Regions from separate parts of the Pseudomonas sp. ASL4 genome, predicted to be linked through region 2. Evidence: riboswitches for the same ligand, from Rfam matches in the RefSeq annotation. Region 2 holds a riboswitch; the other holds the start of a gene.
What was found. Region 2 has a riboswitch for cobalamin ahead of cobO (cob(I)yrinic acid a,c-diamide adenosyltransferase). Riboswitches for the same ligand answer to the same signal wherever they lie in the genome.
Positions count from the first base shown of each region.

Region 1: linked by a shared signal. The riboswitch ahead of AC1MEW_RS22670 (CbtB domain-containing protein) and the one ahead of cobO (cob(I)yrinic acid a,c-diamide adenosyltransferase) in region 2 are both predicted to bind cobalamin.

Region 1 covers NZ_CM155280.1:5,016,149-5,026,829, reverse strand. The annotation lists gene cobM (precorrin-4 C(11)-methyltransferase) at 1-427, opposite strand, end outside; gene AC1MEW_RS22680 (cobalamin biosynthesis protein) at 524-937, opposite strand; gene AC1MEW_RS22675 (CbtA family protein) at 934-1,641, opposite strand; gene AC1MEW_RS22670 (CbtB domain-containing protein) at 1,653-1,844, opposite strand; cobalamin riboswitch at 1,963-2,191, opposite strand; cobalamin riboswitch at 2,413-2,625, shown strand; gene cobW (cobalamin biosynthesis protein CobW) at 2,722-3,795, shown strand; gene cobN (cobaltochelatase subunit CobN) at 3,799-7,701, shown strand; gene AC1MEW_RS22655 (magnesium chelatase ATPase subunit I) at 7,764-8,762, shown strand; gene AC1MEW_RS22650 (vWA domain-containing protein) at 8,882-9,427, shown strand; gene AC1MEW_RS22645 (phospholipase D-like domain-containing protein) at 9,615-10,681, shown strand, end outside.
Region 2 covers NZ_CM155280.1:6,197,718-6,208,398, forward strand. The annotation lists gene AC1MEW_RS28340 (cobyric acid synthase) at 1-514, opposite strand, end outside; gene cobD (threonine-phosphate decarboxylase CobD) at 511-1,503, opposite strand; gene cbiB (adenosylcobinamide-phosphate synthase CbiB) at 1,496-2,404, opposite strand; gene bluB (5,6-dimethylbenzimidazole synthase) at 2,401-3,051, opposite strand; gene AC1MEW_RS28360 (cobyrinic acid a,c-diamide synthase CobB) at 3,048-4,448, opposite strand; gene cobO (cob(I)yrinic acid a,c-diamide adenosyltransferase) at 4,445-5,056, opposite strand; cobalamin riboswitch at 5,137-5,369, opposite strand; gene AC1MEW_RS28370 (hypothetical protein) at 5,523-6,107, shown strand; gene AC1MEW_RS28375 (PQQ-dependent sugar dehydrogenase) at 6,178-7,491, shown strand; gene AC1MEW_RS28380 (IS110 family RNA-guided transposase) at 7,596-8,621, shown strand; gene AC1MEW_RS28385 (class I SAM-dependent methyltransferase) at 8,981-9,634, opposite strand; gene AC1MEW_RS28390 (C40 family peptidase) at 9,653-10,189, opposite strand; gene AC1MEW_RS28395 (C40 family peptidase) at 10,355-10,681, opposite strand, start outside.

The DNA of each region.
Region 1 (10,681 bases), 1.2 Mb from region 2:
TCGCGGTTTTGTCGGCGTAACGGGTCAGGATCACGCTTTGCGAGATGTCCGGTAAGGTCAGTTCGGCGCCCAGTAGCGCAGCGCAGGCGGCGGTAGCCGTGACGCCCGGGATGATTTCGAACGGTATATCGAGTTCACGAAGGTAACGAATCTGCTCGCCAATAGCGCCATACAGGCTCGGATCGCCCGAATGAACACGGGCCACATCCTGCCCCTTGGCGTGGGCGGTTTTGATCAGTTCGATGATCTGTTCCAGGTGCAGTTCGGCGCTGTTGACCACCGTTTCAGCCTGGTGGCCGTCCAGCACGGCAGCCGGCACCAGGGAGCCGGCATAGATGATCACCGGGCAGCTGCGAATCAGCCGCTGGCCTTTGACGGTGATCAGTTCCGGGTCGCCGGGACCTGCGCCAATGAAGTAGACGGTCATCGTCCGTTCCTTTGAAAAAAGAGTCTGTGAGAAAAAGGGCTGTGCAAGGCTTCAGATGAAGATTGCTCATGATCGAAGGTGGGGATTATCGGGTTTTTACGCGGCACTGGCCAATGCGAGGGTGGCCTGAGCGTATTTTTGCCTGGGAATCAGCAGCTTCGCCGGTGCCTGGGCCAAGTGTTCGGCGAGTGCCAGGGCGGCACTTTCCGCTACGCCGTAGCAGCCGGTGCGTTCGAAGGCGATCTGCGAATGGTGGCTGAGCTGTGGCTGATAACCGGCCAATTGTTCGCTGCTGAAGTACATCACTTCTAGCCCAAGCTGCGCGGCCAATTCGATCAGGCCAGGCTCATCACGTTTCAGGTCGATGCTGGCCAGGGCCTTGATCGCATGAAGTTCGATTTGATGCGCCTGTAATGCCTGATCCAACAGCGCCCGCAACGTGCTGGCGGGGCAGCCGCGCTGGCAGCCCAGGCCGACCACTAAGGTCGGCGCTGCGCTGTTATCCGTCATGCGTGGTATTGGCCATCGCTTTTGCGGCGGAACAACCAGGCGCTGATCAGGCCCAGGGCCAGCCAGAACGCCACGTTGGTCAACTGCGAAGCGATTTTGAACTGAGATTCCAGGGCTTGCGGGGCCAGCATCGAGTGGACTTCCGGTTGTGGCGCGCCGATTACATGCGGTACCGCCAGAATCGCCACCCCGAAGATTTTCATCAGCCAGTGACGGCTGAACACGATCAGCGCGATGCCGACAGCGGTAGAAGCCGCAGTGCCGACCCACCAGATCTGCCGTTGCGCCAGATCGGCGGCGGCAGTGCCCGGCAGTTCCGGCGGCAGACCGAGGGTCGGCGCCAGCACAAACGTCGCGTAACCGGCCAGGCCCCAGAGCAGGCCTTGAGCGGTTTTGGTCGGTGCACGCAAGGTGTACAGGCCGGCGAGCATCAGCGCAAAACCAACCGCGACTACCAGGTTACCGCCGGTGGTCGACAGCACGCGCTGCCAGCCGTCTTCCGGCTCCCAGGCTTCGGCGTCGTGGGTGTGAGCAGCCATGGCGCCTTCGGTGTGCTCGTGAGCTACAGCGGCGGCAGGTTCGGATTTTTCGTAGGTTTCCGCCTGAAGAATCAGCGGGGCGACCCAGAAGCTTTGCAGCAGGGTCAGCAGCAGGGCGGCGAGCAGCCCGGTGAAACCTGCGGTTTGAGCGATACGCTTGATCATGTCAGCAGGTCTCAATGGCACGGGAACGCGGAGCTGTGACGGGTATCGTGCGCAGCGTTGTGCACCGCTTCGATGTGCGAGAAACCGGCGAAATACACCAGGCACGCGCCGAGGATCGACGCGCAAGCGGCGGCGGTCAGGCGTTGGCTCAGGGTTGTGGTGGTGCTTGCAGTGCTGTGGTCGGTGCTGCTGATGATCGACATGGCGCTTCCCTCTGGTCTGTCAGCGGGTGAATAGAGCGCATGCAAACCCCTGCGAGCGTGCGCGCAGAGACTTAAACAGCGCCCGCCCACCGCGGGTTTGTTATTCAGTGATCGTACTGGTCACTTTGTGTTGCGGGCCGGTCTCCGGGCTCGCGAGGGGTCAAGGCTTACGCCGGAACCTGCAAGAATCGCCTTCCCATGCCGAACTGCTGGCACAGTGGATCTGATTCTTCACTCGCTTACCGTTGCGGGGGCAGCACCGGACTGACATGGCTTTAGAGTAAAGCACATGATTCACCGGTTTCCCGTTTCACCCTGTGAAGGGCACCCGTAACAAGGCGCACAGGAGACCATGGGCGGGGCGGGGGAGTCAATTGGCAAGGGTTCTCAGTTAGCTTTTGTGGCGAGGGAGCTTGCTCCCGCTGGGTTGCGAAGCGACCCCCTTCATTCCTTCAGACAAATGTTGCAAGCAAGTCTTGCGACGGCTTCGCCGCCGAGCGGGAGCAAGCTCCCTCGCCACAGGGGATCGCTAGCGTCTCATGAACATTGACCCGCCCCCACACCATGCGTAGCCTTGCGCTTTCGAGGTTCTTCGGCGTTTGCCGAAGCTAAGAAGGGAACGCGGTCGATGCCGCGGCTGCCCCCGCAACTGTGAACGGTGATGTTCGCTGCCACGCCACTGCACGCTCCAGCCATGGAGCCCGCGGGAAGGCGCAGCAAACGCCAGTCTAACGACAGGCACACCGTCAGCCAGGAGACCTGCCTCGAAACGAATTCTCACTACAACCGGGCGGGGTGATCCGGTGGCGAAATCTTCCGCGCATCCTTCGCCGCGGTCGTCGTCCCGTTTGCCCGCCACCTTGCCAAAGGGCATCCGATGAAAACACTGGCCAAACTCCCCGTCACCATCGTTACCGGCTTCCTCGGCTCGGGCAAAACCACCTTGCTGCGCCATATGCTCGACAACGCGCAAGGTCGCCGCATCGCGGTAATCGTCAACGAGTTTGGCGAGCTGGGCATCGACGGCGAAATCCTCAAGCAGTGCTCCATCGGCTGCACCGAAGAAGAAGCCAACGGCCGCGTCTACGAACTGGCCAACGGCTGCCTGTGCTGCACCGTCCAGGAAGAATTCTTCCCGGTGATGCGCGAATTGGTGGCCCGTCGCGGCGACCTCGACCACATCCTGATCGAAACCTCGGGCCTGGCCCTGCCAAAACCACTGGTGCAAGCCTTCCAGTGGCCGGAAATCCGCAGCGCCTGCACCGTTGACGCTGTTATCACCGTGGTCGACAGCCCGGCCGTGGCCGCCGGCACCTTTGCCGCGTTCCCGGACCAAGTCGACGCCCAGCGCAAACTCGACCCGAACCTGGACCACGAATCGCCGCTGCACGAACTGTTCGCCGACCAACTGGCCAGCGCCGACCTGGTCATCCTCAACAAGGCTGACCTGATCAGCCCTGAAGACCTGGCCCGCGTGCGCCTTGAAGTCGCCGAAGAACTGCCGCCCGCAGTAAAAATCATCGAAGCCAGCAGCGGCCGCGTGCCGTTGGACGTGCTGATCGGCCTCGGCGCCGGTTCCGAAGAACACATCGACAGCCGTCACAGCCATCACGACCATCACCACGGTGAAGGTGATGACGACCATGATGATCATGACCACGACGCCTTCGACTCGATCTCCATCGAGCTGCCGCAAGCCGACGAAAGCCTGCTGATGGATGCGTTGACCCAACTGGTGGTCAAGCACGGCATCCTGCGCGTAAAAGGCTTCGCCGCGATCCCGAACAAGCCGATGCGCTTGCTGATCCAGGGCGTGGGCACGCGTTTCGACAGGCATTTCGACCGTCAGTGGGGCGCCGAAGAAGCGCGCACCACCCGTTTGGTGTTGATCGGCCAGGAACTGGATGCCGCTCAACTCGAAGCGCAATTGCGCGCCGCGCTCAGCGTTTAAGCCATGCATTTGCTTAGGACCCAGCCCGGCGGTTTCGTGTCGGATGACAACATTGCCGACCTCGGACAAACCCCCGCCGAACTGGTGATCCTGTGCAGCGGCGATTCCAGCCTGGCGCTGCTCGCCGAAGCGGCGCAGCAGTTGCCCGATGACTACCCGAGCGTGCGCTTCGCTAACCCGATGCAGGTGCAGAATCACGCTTCGGTCGACTTGTACGTCGACGAAGTGCTGCGTCACGCCAAGGTGATTTTGATCTCGCTGCACGGCGGCATCGCCTATTGGCGTTACGGCGTCGAGCGGCTCGTCGAGCTGTCCGAGCGGGGTGTGCAACTGATTCTGGTGCCCGGCGATGACCGCCCGGACCCCGAGCTCAGCGACTTGAGCACCGTCGTCGCGCAAGACCGCGATCGTCTGTGGCAGTTTCTGCGTCAGGGCGGCATGGCCAACGCCCTGGATTTTTTCCGCTGTTTGGCCAATCGCTGGCTGGATCGCGATTACGCCTGGGCCGAGCCGCAAACCCTGCCGCGCACCGCGATCTACCACCCGAATAAAAGCCCCGCTGAACTGAGCGATTGGCAAGCCGACTGGCAGGCTGATCAACCGGTGGCGGCGGTGCTGTTCTATCGCTCGCATTTGCAGGCGGCGAACACCGGTTTCATCGATATTTTCTGCCAGCGTTTGCAGGCGGCGGGGCTGAACCCGTTGCCGATAGCGCTGGCCAGTTTGAAAGAGCCCGGCTGCCTGACAGTGGTCGAGGACTTGCTGGACGAAGTCGAAGCGGCGGTCATTCTCAACACCACCGGTTTCGCCCAATCCAGCCCCGAAGCGCCGCACTTGCGGCCGTTTCGCCGCAACATTCCAGTGATCCAGGCGATCTGCGCCCAGGACAACGAACCCGGCTGGCGCGCCAGCGAACAAGGCCTCGGCCCACGCGATCTGGCGATGCACATCGCGCTGCCGGAACTCGACGGGCGCATCATCAGCAGGCCGATCAGCTTCAAGGATCTGGCCTGGCGCAGCGAGCGCAGTCAGTCCGACGTGGTCTGCTACCGGCCGCAACCTGAGCGCATGGACTTTGTCGCCGAACTGGCGCGGCGCTGGATCGATCTGGCGCGGGTGCCCAACGGCGAAAAACGCATCGCGCTGATCCTCGCCAACTACCCGACGCGCGATGGTCGCATCGGCAACGGCGTCGGTCTCGATACGCCGGCGGCGGCGCTGAACATCCTGCGTGCGCTGTATAAAGAAGGCTACCCGCTGCCGGCCGAACTACCGGACAGCGGCACCGCGTTGATCCAGCAATTGCTCGGTGGTGTCAGCAATGACCTCGACACCCTCGACCAGCGCCCATGCATGCAAAGTCTGGCGCTGGACGACTACTTTTTGATGTTCGACGCACTGCCTGAAGCCAATCGCCAAGCGGTGCTGGAACGTTGGGGCCCGCCGGAAAACGATCCGATGTTCCGTGGCGGACGGATGATGATTGCGGGTTTGCGCTTCGGCCTGACCTTCGTCGGCATCCAGCCAGCCCGGGGTTATCAGGTCGATCCGAGCGCGGTCTATCACGATCCAGACCTGGTGCCGCCCCACGGGTATCTGGCGTTCTATTTCTGGTTGCGCAACACCTACGGCGCCCACGGCGTGATCCACGTCGGCAAGCACGGCAACCTCGAATGGCTGCCGGGCAAGGGGGTCGGGCTCTCGGAAAACTGCTGGCCGGACGCGTTGCTCGGGCCGCTACCGAACATCTATCCGTTTATCGTCAACGACCCGGGCGAGGGCGCGCAGGCCAAGCGGCGTACGCAAGCGGTGATCATCGATCACCTGATGCCGCCGCTGACCCGGGCCGAAACCTACGGTCCACTACGTAACCTTGAACTGTTGGCGGACGAGTATTACGAGGCGCAGTTGCTCGATCCGCGCCGCGCCCGGGAGTTGCAGCGCGACATCCTGCAACTGGTGCGCGACACCCACATCGACCGCGAACTGCAACTCGACGAAAAACTGAATAGCGATGCCGACGCGGCGATCTGGTTGCCGCGTCTGGATACCTACCTGTGTGATTTGAAGGAATCGCAGATCCGCGATGGCCTGCACATCTTCGGTGAATCGCCGACCGGGCGTTTACGCATTGATACGTTGCTGGCCTTGCTGCGGATTCCGCGTGGTGACGGGCGTGGTGCGCAATCGAGTTTGCTGCGGGCGTTGGCCAAGGCGTTTGTGCTGGGCTTTGATCCGCTGGATTGCTCTTTGGCCGATCCGTGGACCGGGCCAAGACCGGCCGAACTGCAACAGGTGAGCGATGAAGCCTGGCGCACGGCGGGTGATACCCGTGAGCGTCTGGAATTGTTCGCCGCGCAACTGATTTCGCAGACCTTAAACCAGCCTCAAGCCCAACCCGGCCCCTTAGGATACGAGCCTCTGTGGCGAGGGGGCTTGCCCCCGTTGGACTGCGCAGCAGTCCCGTCTTTTGAGGCCGCTTCGCGACCCAACGGGGGCAAGCCCCCTCACCACAAAGGCTCGCTCCCACAGGAGGCGGGTTGGGCTGACGTGAATGCGATCATCGACGGCCTCCGCGAAGTCGTCGCTCCAAGACTGGACGCGTGCGGCCCCGCGGAAATGCGCGGCTTGCTCGACGCCCTCAGCGGTCGTTTCGTCCCCGCCGGGCCAAGCGGTGCACCGAGTCGCGGTCGCCTCGATGTACTGCCCACCGGGCGCAATTTCTATTCGGTGGACGTGCGCAACCTGCCGACCACCACGGCGTGGCGCATCGGCTTCCAGTCGGCCAACCTGATTCTCGAACGGCACTTGCAGGACCACGGCGATCACCTGCGTCAGCTCGGCCTGTCGGTCTGGGGCACGGCGACCATGCGCACCGGCGGCGACGACATCGCCCAGGCTATGGCGCTGATGGGCGTGCGACCGGTCTGGGCGACGGGCAGTCAGCGGGTCGACGACTTTGAAATCCTGCCGCTGAGTTTGCTGGACCGCCCGCGGGTGGACGTGACCTTGCGGGTGTCGGGGTTCTTTCGTGATGCCTTCGCCAACCTGATCCGGCTGTTCGATGCTGCCGTACAAGCAGTCGCCGCGCTGGACGAGCCGGACGATCTCAATCCGTTGGCTGCCAAGGTTCGCGCCGAGCGTGAAGCGTTGCTGGCCTCGGGTCTGGATGAAGACGCGGCCCAGCGTCAGGCCGGTTGGCGGATTTTTGGGGCGAAACCCGGTGCCTATGGCGCGGGAGTGCAGGGCGCCATCGACGGGCGCCTGTGGCAAAGCCGCGAGGACTTGGCCGAGGTGTACCTGAACTGGGGCGGTTACGCCTATGGCGGTTCTGACGAAGGCACCGCCGCCCGTGAACAGTTCGCCCAGCGCCTGAGCCAGGTGCAAGCGGTGCTGCAGAATCAGGATAACCGCGAGCATGACTTGCTCGATTCCAATGACTATTACCAGTTCCAGGGCGGTATGCTCGCCGCCGTGGAAAGCCTCAGCGGCGAAGCGGTGGCCAGTTATCACGGCGATCACAGCCAGCCGGATTTGCCGAAGATCCGCACGTTAAAGGAAGAGTTGAACCGGGTGATACGTTCCCGGGCGGCGAATCCGAAGTGGATCGACGGGGTCAAACGGCATGGCTACAAGGGCGCTTTTGAACTGGCAGCGACGGTTGATAACCTGTTTGCTTTTGATGCGACTACGCAGTTGATCGACGATCACCAGTACGCGTTGCTGGCGGATGCCTACCTGCTGGACCCGGCGACCCGGGATTTTGTCCGCGAGCACAACCCGCATGCCTTGCGTGATATGACTGAGCGGATGCTCGAGGCGCAGCAGCGGGGGATGTGGAAAGAGCCAGGTGAGTACCGCGAGGCGCTGGAGAATTTGTTGCTCGATATAGAAGAAGACAGCTAGCACGCTTACCCCCTGTGGGAGGTTTGCCTGATGCACCTACCGACCATGACCGAGATTTAATAATGACCGACACCCCCCATTTCCCGCTCTCCGCCGTGGTCGGCGCCGACGATTTGAAGCTCGCGCTGTACCTGACCGCTATCGACCCGAAAATCGGTGGCGTACTGATCGAAGGCCCGCGCGGTATGGCCAAGTCGACGCTCGCTCGGGGTCTCGCCGACCTGCTCGCCAGCGGTCAATTCGTCACCTTGCCTTTGGGGGCCACCGAAGAGCGACTGGTCGGCACCCTTGACCTCGACGCCGCCCTGAGCGAGGGTCGTGCACAGTTTTCCCCCGGCGTGCTGGCCAAGGCTGACGGCGGCGTGCTTTACGTCGATGAGGTCAATTTGCTGCCCGATCACCTCGTCGACCTGCTGCTCGATGTGGCCGCCAGCGGCACCAACCTGGTCGAGCGTGACGGCATTTCCCATCGGCATTCGGCGAAGTTCGTGCTGATCGGCACCATGAATCCCGAAGAGGGTGAACTGCGTCCGCAACTGCTTGACCGCTTCGGCCTGAACGTCGCGCTTAGCGGCCACACCGCACCGGCCGAGCGCGGTCAGATCATCCGTCGGCGACTGGATTTCGACAGCGATCCTCAAAGCTTCTGCGCTGAGTGGGAAAACCAGCAGCAATCCCTGCGCGAACGCTGCCAGCAGGCGCGCAGCGCATTGGCGAGCATCCCTCTGGATGACGCAGCGCTCGCGCAGATAACCGAGCGCTGTTTTGCTGCGGGTGTCGATGGCCTGCGCGCCGATCTGGTCTGGCTGCGCGCCGCACGGGCCCATGCGGCTTGGCGCGGGGCAAAAGCGATTGCCGAGGAAGATATCGACGCGGTCGCCGAGTTTGCCTTGCGCCATCGCCGCCGCGAACAGACGCCACCGGCACCGCAACAAAGCCAGGCGCCCTCCAGCCAAAACGACAACCCGAGCGAAGGCCAGGGCCAGTGGGGCGAAATGCCCGCCCAGGCACTCCCGGTCGGCGCCCGACGTGACGTGCCGAGCTGGCCAAAAAAGCCCTAGGCATTCGCCCTCGATCTGACGCGGGGGCGAATGCCAGACCCCGCGCCGGACGGCTGGACAATGGCCGACAAGGCAAGCGCCGCGCCGCACCCCAAGGTTCGATCAACTGGCCCGGCACCTTGCTCAATGGGCGCCCGCGTCAGCATGAAGATTTGCTGTTTCATCTGCGCACTCGTTCGGCCCACGAACTTTGGCTGGTGATCGTCGACGCTTCGGCCTCGACCCGGCGTCATCAGGCGTTGAGCGATGCCAAGGGCTTGTTGGCGCAACTGTTCGACGACGCCTACCGGCAGCGGGCGCGTCTGGCGTTACTGACTGCCAGCGGCAGCGCGCCGAAGTGGCAGGTGCAAGGATTGAAGGCTTCCAGCGGTTTACGCGACTGGCTGGATCGGCTGGGCGCGGGCGGTGGCACGCCGTTGCTCGCGGCGCTGAGTGAGGCGGGGCAGTGGTTGAGCGCTCGGCAGAAACGCTTTCCGGCGGAGCAGCAGCGATTGTTGCTGGTGACCGATGGGCGATTGAAAGAATGGCTGGGGTTGCCGGTGCTGGAATGTCCGGGGCTGCTGATTGATATCGAGCGCGGGCCGATTCGGCTTGGGCGGGCTAAGGTGATGGCTAGCGAGTTGCGGGCTGAGTATCGGCATATTGATGAGCTGATTTCAGGCTGAGTACTCGGGTGTTTGTGCCGGCCTCTTCGCGAGCAAGCCCGCTCCCACAGGGGATCTTCGCTGTGACAGAGATCCCCTGTGGGAGCGGGCTTGCTCGCGAAAGCATCCCCTCGCTTTAGGATCAGCCCCCCAAATCGGCATCGCATACCCTATGCTAACCAAGCCAACCCATTCACAGGAGTGACCCATGCGCGTTCTAGTCGCAAACAGTCAGGATGATTTCCGCGTCAAAGCCTACGCCGGCACCAACGGCGTGTTGTTGGCCATGGACCTGGCCGATCCCCGCCGCAAAGGCTTGCTGGGGTTTGCCATCGAAAAACAGCAGGGCGACAAACCCTGGGAGTTCCTGTTCAACAGCCTGACCTTTCCCGGCAAGGTCCATACCTTCCCCCAATACGCCGCCACCCCCAGCGATATCGCGCCGCTGCAGAAGTTTCGCTGGGCCGATTACGCCGTTATTCCGGGGACGACGATGAATTACCGCGTCCACCTGGCCTACGGCACGCCCGATGCGGTGCAACTGGGTGAGTTTCTGGAGCTGTCGATCACCGCCGACAATGGCCTGCCGAAAAACCAGAGCGTGATCTTCAACCGGGCCGTGGCCGCCAGTCAGGCGTTCCAGCGCAAGTTTCCGGACCTCGACGCCCAGATCAGCGCCAACAAAAACCTGCCCATCGAAGACTGGCCCATCGCTGCGCAACAATGGCTGGAAAACGGTTTGCTTGGGCGCCTGTTGGGGTTTATCAAGCGTGCGCTGGACGATCAATGGGCGCTGGACATCGCCATCTACGAGTACCAGTTAGAGTCGATCATCGATGAGGTAAACGCCGCGTTCGCCCGTGGGGTCAAGGTGCGGGTGCTGTATCACGCGAAACCGGGCGATTCTGACACCACGATGAACGAGGCCAGCCTGGAAAAAATCCCGGCGGCAAACAAGCGCGGACGCGTCACCCACAGCATCTTCCACGACAAGTTCATTGTCCTGAGCAAAGTGGATGGTGGCGGCGAGCACCAGCCGCAAGCGGTGCTTTGTGGCAGCACCAATTTCACCGCCAACGGTGTCTACCGTCAGGCCAACGTGGTGCATGTGCTGGATGACGTGCGAATCGGCACCCTTTACCTGCAAACCTTCGAGGAGGTGTGGGCGAACCCGGCGGACGTCGGTGCCACGCGAACCTGGCTGACCAAAAACAACCCGATGGACCCGACGCAGCCACTGTTTGTCGGCTTCTCGCCGCGCTCGGGCCAGGGTGA
Region 2 (10,681 bases):
CGAAAACCCCGCCGCGATTGATGTCGGCGATCAGCACCACCGGACAGTCCACGGCTTCGGCAAAGCCCATGTTGGCAATGTCACCAGCGCGCAGATTGATCTCGGCCGGCGAGCCCGCGCCTTCGACCATCACCACCGGATAAGCCGCGCTCAGCCGTTCATGTGAGGCCAGCACCGCTTGCATCGCGATGGCTTTGTAGTCGTGATAGGCGACCGCGTTCATGGTGGTGACGGCGCGACCATGAATGATCACTTGGGCGCCGGTGTCGCTGTTGGGTTTGAGCAGCACCGGGTTCATGTCGGTGTGCGGTTCAAGGTTGGCGGCCTGAGCCTGCACCGCTTGCGCGCGGCCGATCTCGCCACCATCAGCGGTCACGGCGCTGTTCAACGCCATGTTTTGCGGCTTGAACGGCACAACGCTGACACCGTGGCGCGTGACCCAGCGACACAACGCCGTCACCAGCGTGCTTTTACCGGCGTCGGACGTAGTGCCTTGCACCATCAACGTAGTCATCGGGTTTCCTTGGCGAAGGCTTGCAGGGCTTGCTCGAGGCGAGCCTCTTCAGTTGCATCAGCCGGCAAGCCAAAACGCAGGCTGCTGTTGTGGGTGAACAACCGCAGCAAGATCCCGCGCCGAGCCATAAATGCATGCAGCTCTTCGGCGCGCTCAGTGATCAGCCATTGAAACAAGGCACAACCGCCCTGCGGCTTAAGGTCATATCGTTCCAGCAGCGCAGCCAGGCGCTGACTGGCCTCGTCGCTGCGCACCCGTTGCCGGGCGTGCCCTTCAGTGTCCTGCAAACAGGCCTGGCCCAGCACCCGGGTCGGGCCACTGACCGCCCACGGTCCGACTTGCTCAGCGAGCAATCTGAGCAACTTGCGCTCCGCCAGGACGAAACCCAGCCGTACCCCGGCCAGGCCAAAAAATTTGCCGAAAGAGCGCAGCACGATCAGCCCGACCTGATTGGCAAACGCGGCCAGGCTCAGGTGCGGCGTGTTGTCCATGAACGCTTCGTCCACCACCAGCCAGCCACCGCGCTGGGCCAGCCGCGAGTGCCAGTCGAGCAGACGATTCGGGCTCAGGCTCAGGCCCGTGGGATTGTTCGGGTTGACCACTACCAACACATCGAGGCTGTCGAGAAAGAAGTCGACTTCCTGCTCCAGCACTTCGCGCACGATGTAACCGTTACGACGCCACGCCTCGGCGTGTTCGGCATAACACGGCGACAGCACGCCGACCTTACCGGCCCGGCGCAGACGCGGCAGCAACTGGATCGCCATCTGCGAACCGGCGACCGGCAACACCTGGGCGGCGCCGTAGTAATCACAAGCAGCCTGCTCCAGACCGTCATCGGTTTCCGGCAACCGCGCCCAGGCTCGTAACGGAATTTCAGGAATCGCAAATGGCCAGGGTGCCAGGCCACTGGACAGGTCGAGCCAATCGGCTTCGGCGATGCCGTATTCGAGCGCCGCCTTACGCAACCGGCCACCGTGCTCAAGCATAGAATTCAGCCCCCACGCAGAGAATCAGCAGCCATAACCATACGCCGCGCTGGACCAATTGCCAGCCACGGTCGATGGAGTCGGCATCCGCTGGCGCGCCTTCACCGAGTTGTGGACGCTGATGCAATTCACCGTGATAAATCGCCGCCCCGCCCAGCTCGACACCCAGCGCACCGGCACCGGCCGCCATCACCGGGCCAGCGTTCGGGCTGTCCCAGGTCGGGCCCTGGGTACGCCAGCATTTCAATGCGAGTCGGGTTTTGCCCAACAGTGCGTAGGTCAACGCCACCAAACGTGCGGGAATGTAGTTGAGGACGTCGTCGATTTTCGCCGCCGCCCAGCCGAACCGTTCGAAGCGTTCGTTGCGATAGCCCCACATGGCGTCGAGGGTGTTACTGAGTCGATAGAGCACCACGCCCGGCGCACCGGCCACGGCAAACCAGAACAGCGCAGCGAACACCGCGTCACTGCCGTTTTCCAGCACCGATTCGGTGGCGGCGCGGGCGACTTCGGTTTTATCCAGCTCACTGGTCTGGCGGCTGACCAGATAACCCACGCGTTTACGCGCTTCGTCCAAGTCATCGCTGCGCAGGGCCTTGGCCACCGGCTCGACGTGTTCGCCAAGGCTGCGCATGCCGAGGGCGCAATACAGCGCCAGAATCTCGACCACCCAACCGACATAAGGCGCCCAGGAAAGCGCCGTAACCAACAAGGTCAGCGGCAACACCGCGATCACCCACGCGGTGACGCCGTGACTGCGCCAACCGCGACCGCCGGAGTTGAAACGTTGCTCGATGCGATCGGCAAAACGGCCGAACGCCACCAGCGGATGCCAGCGTTTGGGTTCACCCAGCAGCGCATCCAGCGCAACCGCGGCGACACTCAATAACGCCACACTCATTGACTCACTCCCCAATAGTTTTCATACAGCAATTCACTGAGCGGGCGCGCCTGCGCCCAGCCTTCGAGTACCAACATCGGCGCCGGATAGAATTCCTTGACCGGACCCAGGCAAAGAACCGCCAGCGGTTTGGCACCGACAGGCAAACCCAGCAGGTCCGCCAGAGCTTGCGGCTCGAACAGCGACACCCAGCCCATCCCCAGCCCTTCAGCGCGGGACGCCAGCCACAAATTCTGGATCGCGCAGGACAGCGACGCCATGTCCATTTCCGGCAAGGTGCGGCGACCGAAAATGTGGCGTTCGCGATCATCCATCAACGCTGCTACCAACACTTCGGCGCAGTCGTTGATGCCTTCGACCTTGAGCTTCATGAACTCGTCGGTGCGCTCGCCGAGGGCTTCGGCAGTGCGGATGCGTTCTTCTTCTACTAATAACTGGATCTTGCCGCGCAGGGCTCGATCGCTGATGCGGATGAAGCGCCATGGCTGCATCAGGCCGACGCTGGGTGCCTGGTGCGCGGCTTCGAGCAGGCGCCGCAGCAATTCAGGCTCGACAGTGCCGCCGCTGAAGTGGCGCATGTCGCGGCGTTCAGCGATGGCGCGGTAGACGGCGGCGCGTTCGGCTTCGGAGAAGGCGTTGTCGGTCATGGCCGCTTCGCGAGCAAGCCCGCTCCCACATTAGATGGCGTGCTGCCTGACGAAACGCGGTCAACTGTGGGAGCGGGCTTGCTCGCGAAGGCGGCCTCAAGATCAGGCGCAAACAGAGCGGCAATCGCCGACGGATTCGACGGGAAATAAAAGTGCACATAAGAGGCTGTCATCCGCCCCTCACGATAAACCGCCTCCGCCCCGCGCCCGCCATTCGGGCTCAGGCCCCGGGCAATCGGCTCAAGCTCAGTGCTGGTCAACGAGTGATGATAGGTGTGCCCGCGCAACAAACCTTCGGGCAACTCGACCGCTTGCAACGCCAACGCCGCCAGACGTTTTTGCATCACCGCATCCCCCGCCAGCAAGCCGACCAGTTCAGCGCGAGTGCCGTCGACATCGGTTAAGGAATCGAGCAGATACAGCATGCCGCCGCACTCGGCCAGCAATGGCTTGCCCGCCGCATGGTGTGCGCGAATAGCGTTGAGCATCGAAGTGTTTTGCGACAGGGCGACATGGTGCAGTTCAGGGTAGCCGCCGGGCAGATAGAGGCTGTCTGCCTCCGGCAACTCGGTGTCGCGGATCGGCGAGAAAAACGCCAACTCGGCACCCATCGCCCGCAGCAAATCCAGGCTCGCACCGTAGGTGAAGGCGAACGCTTCGTCACGGGCCACGGCGATGCGCACACCCGCCAGCAACGGCTCGGCGCTGATCACATCCGGGGCGGCGAATTCGACGGCCGGTGGTAGCGCCACCTCGCAACTACTGGCCAACGCATCGGCCGCCGCATCGAGGCGCAGATCGAGATCATTCAACTCGCTGGCCTGCACCAACCCGAGGTGACGGCTCGGCAGTTCGATCCCGGTTTCCCGGGACAACGCACCGTACCAACGCAAGCCTTCGGTCAGGCTGCCTTCAAGCAATTGCGCATGACGCAAGGTGCCGACGCGGTTAGCCAACACGCCGGCAAACGGCAAGTCCGGCTGATAACGCGCCAAGCCCAGGGCCAACGCACCAAAGGTCTGAGCCATGGCGGTGCCATCGATCACGCCAAGCACCGGCACACCGAAGTGTCGCGCCAGGTCAGCGCTGGATGGCGTACCGTCGAACAAGCCCATGACCCCCTCGATCAGAATCAGGTCCGCTTCACCCGCCGCTTCCCACAACAGCCGACGGCTTTCCTGCTCGCCGACCATCCACATGTCCAGTTGATAGACCGGCGCACCGCTGGCGCGCTCGAGAATCATCGGGTCGAGAAAGTCCGGGCCGCATTTGAATACGCGCACCTTGCGCCCCTGATTGCGATGCAAACGGGCCAGCGCAGCAGTGACAGTGGTCTTGCCCTGACCGGAGGCCGGCGCGGCAATCAGTACCGCCGGGCAATGACGTGGTTGATTCACAGCTCGACGCCTTTTTGCGCTTTGATCCCGGCCTGGAACGCGTGTTTGATCACGTTCATTTCGGTGACGGTGTCGGCCAGCTCGATCATTTCCGGCTTGGCGCCGCGACCGGTGACCACCACGTGTTGCATCGGCGGACGGGCCTGCAAGTCGCTGAGGACTTGATCGAGATCGAGGTAACCGTGTTTGAGGGCGATGTTCAGCTCATCAAGCACCACCAGGCCAATCGACGGATCGCGCAGCAACTCGCGGGACACGGCCCACGCGGCTTCGGCGGCGGCGATGTCACGCTGGCGGTCCTGGGTTTCCCAGGTGAAGCCCTCGCCCATCACGTGAAAACGCACTTGCTCCGGGAAGCGGCGGAAGAACAACTCCTCGCCTGTGCTGTTGCGCCCCTTGATGAACTGCACCACACCGCACTGCATGCCATGGCCCATGGAACGGGCGAGCATGCCGAAGGCCGAGCTGCTTTTGCCTTTGCCGTTGCCGGTCAGCACCAGCAGCAGGCCGCATTCGTTCGGCGAATTGGCGATGCGTTCGTCAATCACGGCTTTTTTACGCAGCATGCGCGCCAGGTGGCGTTCGTCACGATCGGGGGTATCAGTCATGGGGAGCTCTCCGTTGAGGCTGGATAACGGCGGGCAGGCACAAGAATAGATGGCAAGAAGCCTGGCATCGCCCACCGTGATGCCGCTGGATGGATCAGGCCGGTCTCCGGGCTCATGAGCGGCATTACGCCTGGCTGCGCGCCTTCCCATGTCGAGTTAAGACACAGTGGCTCAGGCGCAGCTTTCTCTCATTTACCGTTGCGGGGGCAGCGCCGGGATCGTGGTTCTTCATCTATGGAAGAAATCACTCACCGGCTTCCCTGTTTCACTCTGTCGACCGCGGTCACAGAGCACCTGAAACAAGCCGCGAAGGTTAGAGGGTTGGGGGTGGAGCGTCAATTAAAGCCGGGGCGCCATCCGGCGAAAAACTGCCGTCGATCAACTTACTGACGCCAATCTTGCGCCACACTCCCAGCAGTGATATCAAAGAGCCACAACTCACAACACAATAACAAGGGTGAGCCACATGCAAGGCATGATCATCAGCAATCCGAAGCTGGAATTCCTGCGCCCGCTGCTGGAACGCTGGTTTGACTGTATCGACCGTTACAACGCCGTGCGCGGCGATAACGACACACCTTACTGGTTCGACGAAAAAGCCAACCTCGGGCTGCTCTCGGCCGCCGCGTGGATGGCCGAAATGGTCACGTTGCAACAGACGCCGAGCCGCAAACAGACCGAAGAAGGCGAACGCAATGCCCGAGCCGATTTGTTGATTGCCAGCAGCGAAGCTCGCGCTTTTATTCAGGCCACCCAGCGTTGGCCAAGGGTCAATAGCCTGAATCTGACGCAAGCCCTGGCCGATATCACCAGCGAGGCGAAGCGAATCAGCCACGCCAGCGACCTGAAACTCGGCTGCCTGTTCGCCGCGCCACAAAAAGCCCAGCACAGCGCCACCCCGGAAGAACTCCAGGACATGGTCGACGACCTGCAAAAGGAACACACCTGCGCCGTGGCCTGGTATTTCCCTTACGCCTATCGCAAGTTGCGCAACGAAGCCGGCAACTATCACCCTGGTATCGCCGTACTGTTCAAAGAGGCCCGTGGTTGACGGGTTGAACCATCGCGTCTTTTCTCTTCTCTATAATTAAGACAATGCATTCATAGGGAAGAAGATCAGCATGCTCAAGCTTCAGTTCGTTCTCGTCATAGCGCTCGCCGGAGGGCTCGCCGCCTGTGGTGAATCCTCCAGCCTGCAAGTCTCGGACGGCACCGGACCGTCGCCCAAGCTGCCAGAACCGAACAAGACCCTGATCCCGACAGTCAACATCGCCCCGGCGATCGGCTGGCCGGCCGGCGCCAAACCCATTGCGGCCGCAGGGACGCAGGTCGCGGCATTTGCCGAAAACCTCGATCACCCGCGTTGGCTCTACGTGCTGCCCAACGGCGATGTGCTGGTGGCCGAAACCAACGCACCGCCCAAACCCGATGACAGCAAAGGCATTCGCGGCTGGGTGATGACGAAAGTCATGGGCCGCGCTGGTGCCGGCGTACCGAGTCCGAACCGCATCACGCTGCTGCGGGACAAGGACCACGATGGCGTGGCCGAAACCCGCACGGTATTCCTGGAAAACCTCAACTCGCCATTCGGCATGACCCTGGTCGGCAATGACCTGTACGTCGCCGACACGGATCGCCTGCTGCGCTTCCACTATGAAACCGGCGATACGACGATCAAGTCACAGCCCATTAAGGTCACCGATCTGCCGGGCGGCACGATCAACCATCACTGGACCAAAAACGTCATCGCCAGCAAGGACGGCAGCAAGCTGTACGTGACGGTGGGCTCCAACAGCAACGTCGGCGAAAATGGCCTGGCGGCCGAAGAAGGTCGCGCGGCGATCTGGGAAGTGGATCGTGCCACCGGCAATCACCGGATCTTCGCCTCGGGCCTGCGCAACCCGAACGGCATGGACTGGGAACCGAACAGCGGTGCGCTCTGGACCTCGGTCAACGAGCGGGATGAAATCGGCAGTGATCTGGTGCCGGACTACATCACCTCGGTCAAGGACGGCGCGTTTTATGGCTGGCCGTTCAGTTATTACGGGCAACACATCGATGTGCGCGTCGAGCCGCAGAACCCGGAGCTGGTGGCCAAAGCCATCGCCCCGGATTACGCCGTTGGCCCGCACACCGCCTCGCTGGGGTTCACCTTTGCCGAAGGCAGCAAACTGCCTGCACCGTTTACCAACGGCGCATTCGTCGGCCAGCACGGCTCGTGGAACCGCAAACCGCATAGCGGCTACAAGGTGATTTTCGTGCCGTTCGCGGCAGGCAAGCCGACCGGGCAGCCGGTGGATGTGCTGACCGGATTCCTTGATAAAGATGAAAATGCCATGGGTCGGCCGGTGGGTGTGGTGATTGATCAGCAGGGAGATTTGCTGGTGGCGGATGATGTAGGGAACAAGATTTGGCGGGTTTCGGCGGCTAAATAAGCCTCCAACGCCAACACACATAACAAATAATGAAATAGCTCCCCCCGCCGCCCCCTGTGATCGCCCACTAAGCTTTCACAGGGGGCTCATCGGAGACCGTTGCCATGAACAAAGTAGCTATTGTCGCCATCGATCTGGGAAAACACAGCTTTCATCTGCATGCACAAGATGATCGTGGTCATGAGCTTTACCGCAAAAAGTTTAATCGGGCGGCGCTCATCCAGCATCTGGCCAATCTCGAACCCTGCACCGTTGCGATGGAAGCTTGCGGCGGAGCCCACTTCATGGCGCAGGAAGTCTCAAGACTGGGGCATATACCCAAACTCATTGCTCCGCATCTCGTGCGTCCGTATGTGAAAAGCAACAAGAACGACTTCGCTGATGCCGAAGCGATCTGCGAGGCTGCAACTCGTCCAACAATGCGCTTTGTGCCGCCTAAGAATCAGGCTCAGCAGGCGCTGGCCATGCTCAACTCGACACGTGATTCGTTCATCAAAGAACGTACTGCTACCGTCAATCGGATTCACGCAGCCCTCCTGGAAGTCGGAATCAGCTTGGCCCCAGGCTTCAAGTCCATCAAAGATCTTCCAGCGCTGCTTGAAGCGCATCCACTTCCCGATTCCATCAAAAAACTACTGACCAGGCTGCGTGAGCACTTCAATTACTTGCACGAGCAGGTCAAGGCTTTGGATAAGGAAGTGGAGTGCCAAGCCGCTGAAGATGATCTGGCTGTTCGCTTGATGACGATGCCGTGTGTCGGCCCGATCACCTCCAGCGTCCTGGCTGCCGAGTTGGGCGATGGCAAACAGTTCAAGTGCGGCCGAGGCTATTCGGCCTCGATCGGGCTAGTGCCCAAACAACACTCCACGGGCGGAAAAACCGTACTTTTAGGCATCAGCAAGCGGGGTGACCGAAACCAGAGACGTCTGCTGATCCAGTGTGCCCGCGTCTATCTGATGCAGTTGGATCGACAGAAAGGAGCGCTGGCGGACTGGGTCCGACGGCTATGGGACAACCATCACTCCAATCATGTGGTCTGCGCACTGGCCAACAAACTGGCGAGAATCGCCTGGGCGATTGCAGCACACCACACCGAATTCGATGCGGGGCCAGGCGCGATGAACGCCTAACCCCGCAGTCACCCGAGCACCACCCACCTGGTTTGCGATGCTGGATAACAGATGACGTGAACGGCCAACCGGCCTGACGAAAACCCTGAGCTCCCACACGGCTGAAAGGCCGTCCAAGTAATTAGGATCGCCGGGCATCGATTCTCATCAAGGCGCGAATGGACCAACCTCCACTCAGACGCCGGATAGATGAAAGCAAGCCAAACACATCATCAAAAACAGTATTGCAGAAAAGGGGGGAACCATAGATGTGGGAGCGGGCTTGCTCGCGAAGGCGTCATGACATTCAACATCTCCGTTGACTGTTACACCGCTTTCGCGAGCAAGCCCGCTCCCACATTTTTAATCGGTGTCAGCGCTTACCTTTTGCGGCAAAGGGTTAAACCATCACCTATCGGCAACATCGACAGATCCACCCGCACGTCATCCTTCAAAGCTCGATTGAGCACCTGTATCGCTCGGGTGTCTGCGCTCTCCGGATTTTCCTCAAGCACCCGCCCGCTCCACAGCGTGTTATCAAACACCGCCAAACCACCGACCCGCAGCAAACGCAGGGCGTGCTCCAGATAACTCGAGTAGTTAGCCTTGTCAGCGTCGATGAAGATCAGATCAAATTGCCCTGGCTGCTCCAACAGAGCCAGGGTTTCCAACGCAGGTGCCAGACGCAGATCGATACGTTCGGCCAAGCCCGCCTCCTGCCAGTAACGCAATGCAGTGGCGTTGTAATCGCCTTGGATATCGCAACAGATCAGCAAGCCGTCGTCCGGCAATGCCGCCGCCATGCACAAAGCGCTGTAACCGGTGAAGGTGCCGACTTCCAGCAAACGCCTGGCGCCGGTGAGTTTGACCAGCAACGCGAGGAACTGCCCTTGCTCTGGCGCGATCTGCCAGCGCGCCATGGGCAGCATCTGGGTTTCGTCACGCAAACGCTTGAGCAGCGGCGTTTCCCTGAGGGAAACGTCGAGCAGGTAGTGGTACAGGGAATCGTCGAGATTGAGCGTGCGAGTGGTCATGACAGCAACCTCAGCAATCTACGGGTTACGCGCCAGGTGCTCAGGCTGCAAGACGCGCTTGGCGCTCAGGTAGGCTTTCTGCCAATAGGCTTTGGACAAGCTGTCGAGCTTCACCGTGCCGCCCGTGGCCGGGGCGTGGACGAAGCGGCCTTCACCGACGTAGATCCCGGCGTGGCTGACCTGGGAGCCGCCATTGGTGGCGAAGAAGATCAGGTCGCCGGTTTGCAGGCCTTCCTTGCCGACATTGGCAGCTTGCATGCTGATCATCTCGCGGGTGGTGCGCGGCAGGGAAATGCCGGCGACGTCACGGTAGACGTAACCGATCAGGCCACTGCAATCGAATCCCGAATCCGGTGTGTTGCCGCCCCAGCGATACGGCGTGCCCACCAGGCCGAGGGCGCGAAACAACACGTCTTCTGCTTCCGGGGAGAATGCTTGGGAGGAACCGAAAATAATCGGCGCGCGAACCACCGGCGCTGAGGGCGGTGGACGGCTGGCGCAGGCGCTGAGCAGCGCTGCGAAGAACATGAGTGCGAGGCGGGCCGACATCGTCATAAGCAGAACATCCTGATCTGGCTGCGGCTTTTTCTGCCGGAAAGACAGAAAAGAAAACCGCCTGCGCAGGACGCAGGCGGTTTGCCATCAATAATAGATCAGGATTCTAGCGCCTATGCGGCAAACTTCAAGTAAGACTTTAAGTTCGCCTTACATAAAGTGTGCTTACTTGCGAGCAGTGACCACAGTTGGGGCCATCGCGAGTGCGCGCTTGGCTTCGATGAAGGTCTTGCTCCAGTAGCTGTCGCCCAAGCTATCAACCCGCACGCCACCGCTTTTGCGGCTGCTGGAATGGATGAACTGGTCATCACCCAGGTAGATACCGGCGTGACTGACGCGACCGCGACGACCGTTGGTCGCGAAGAACAGCAAATCACCAGGCTTGAGCTTGTTACGCGCTACCAACGGGGCATCCACGTTGATCATTTCGCGAGTGGAGCGCGGCAGATTCATGCCGGCCTCTTCACGAAACAGGTAGCCGATGAAGCCGCT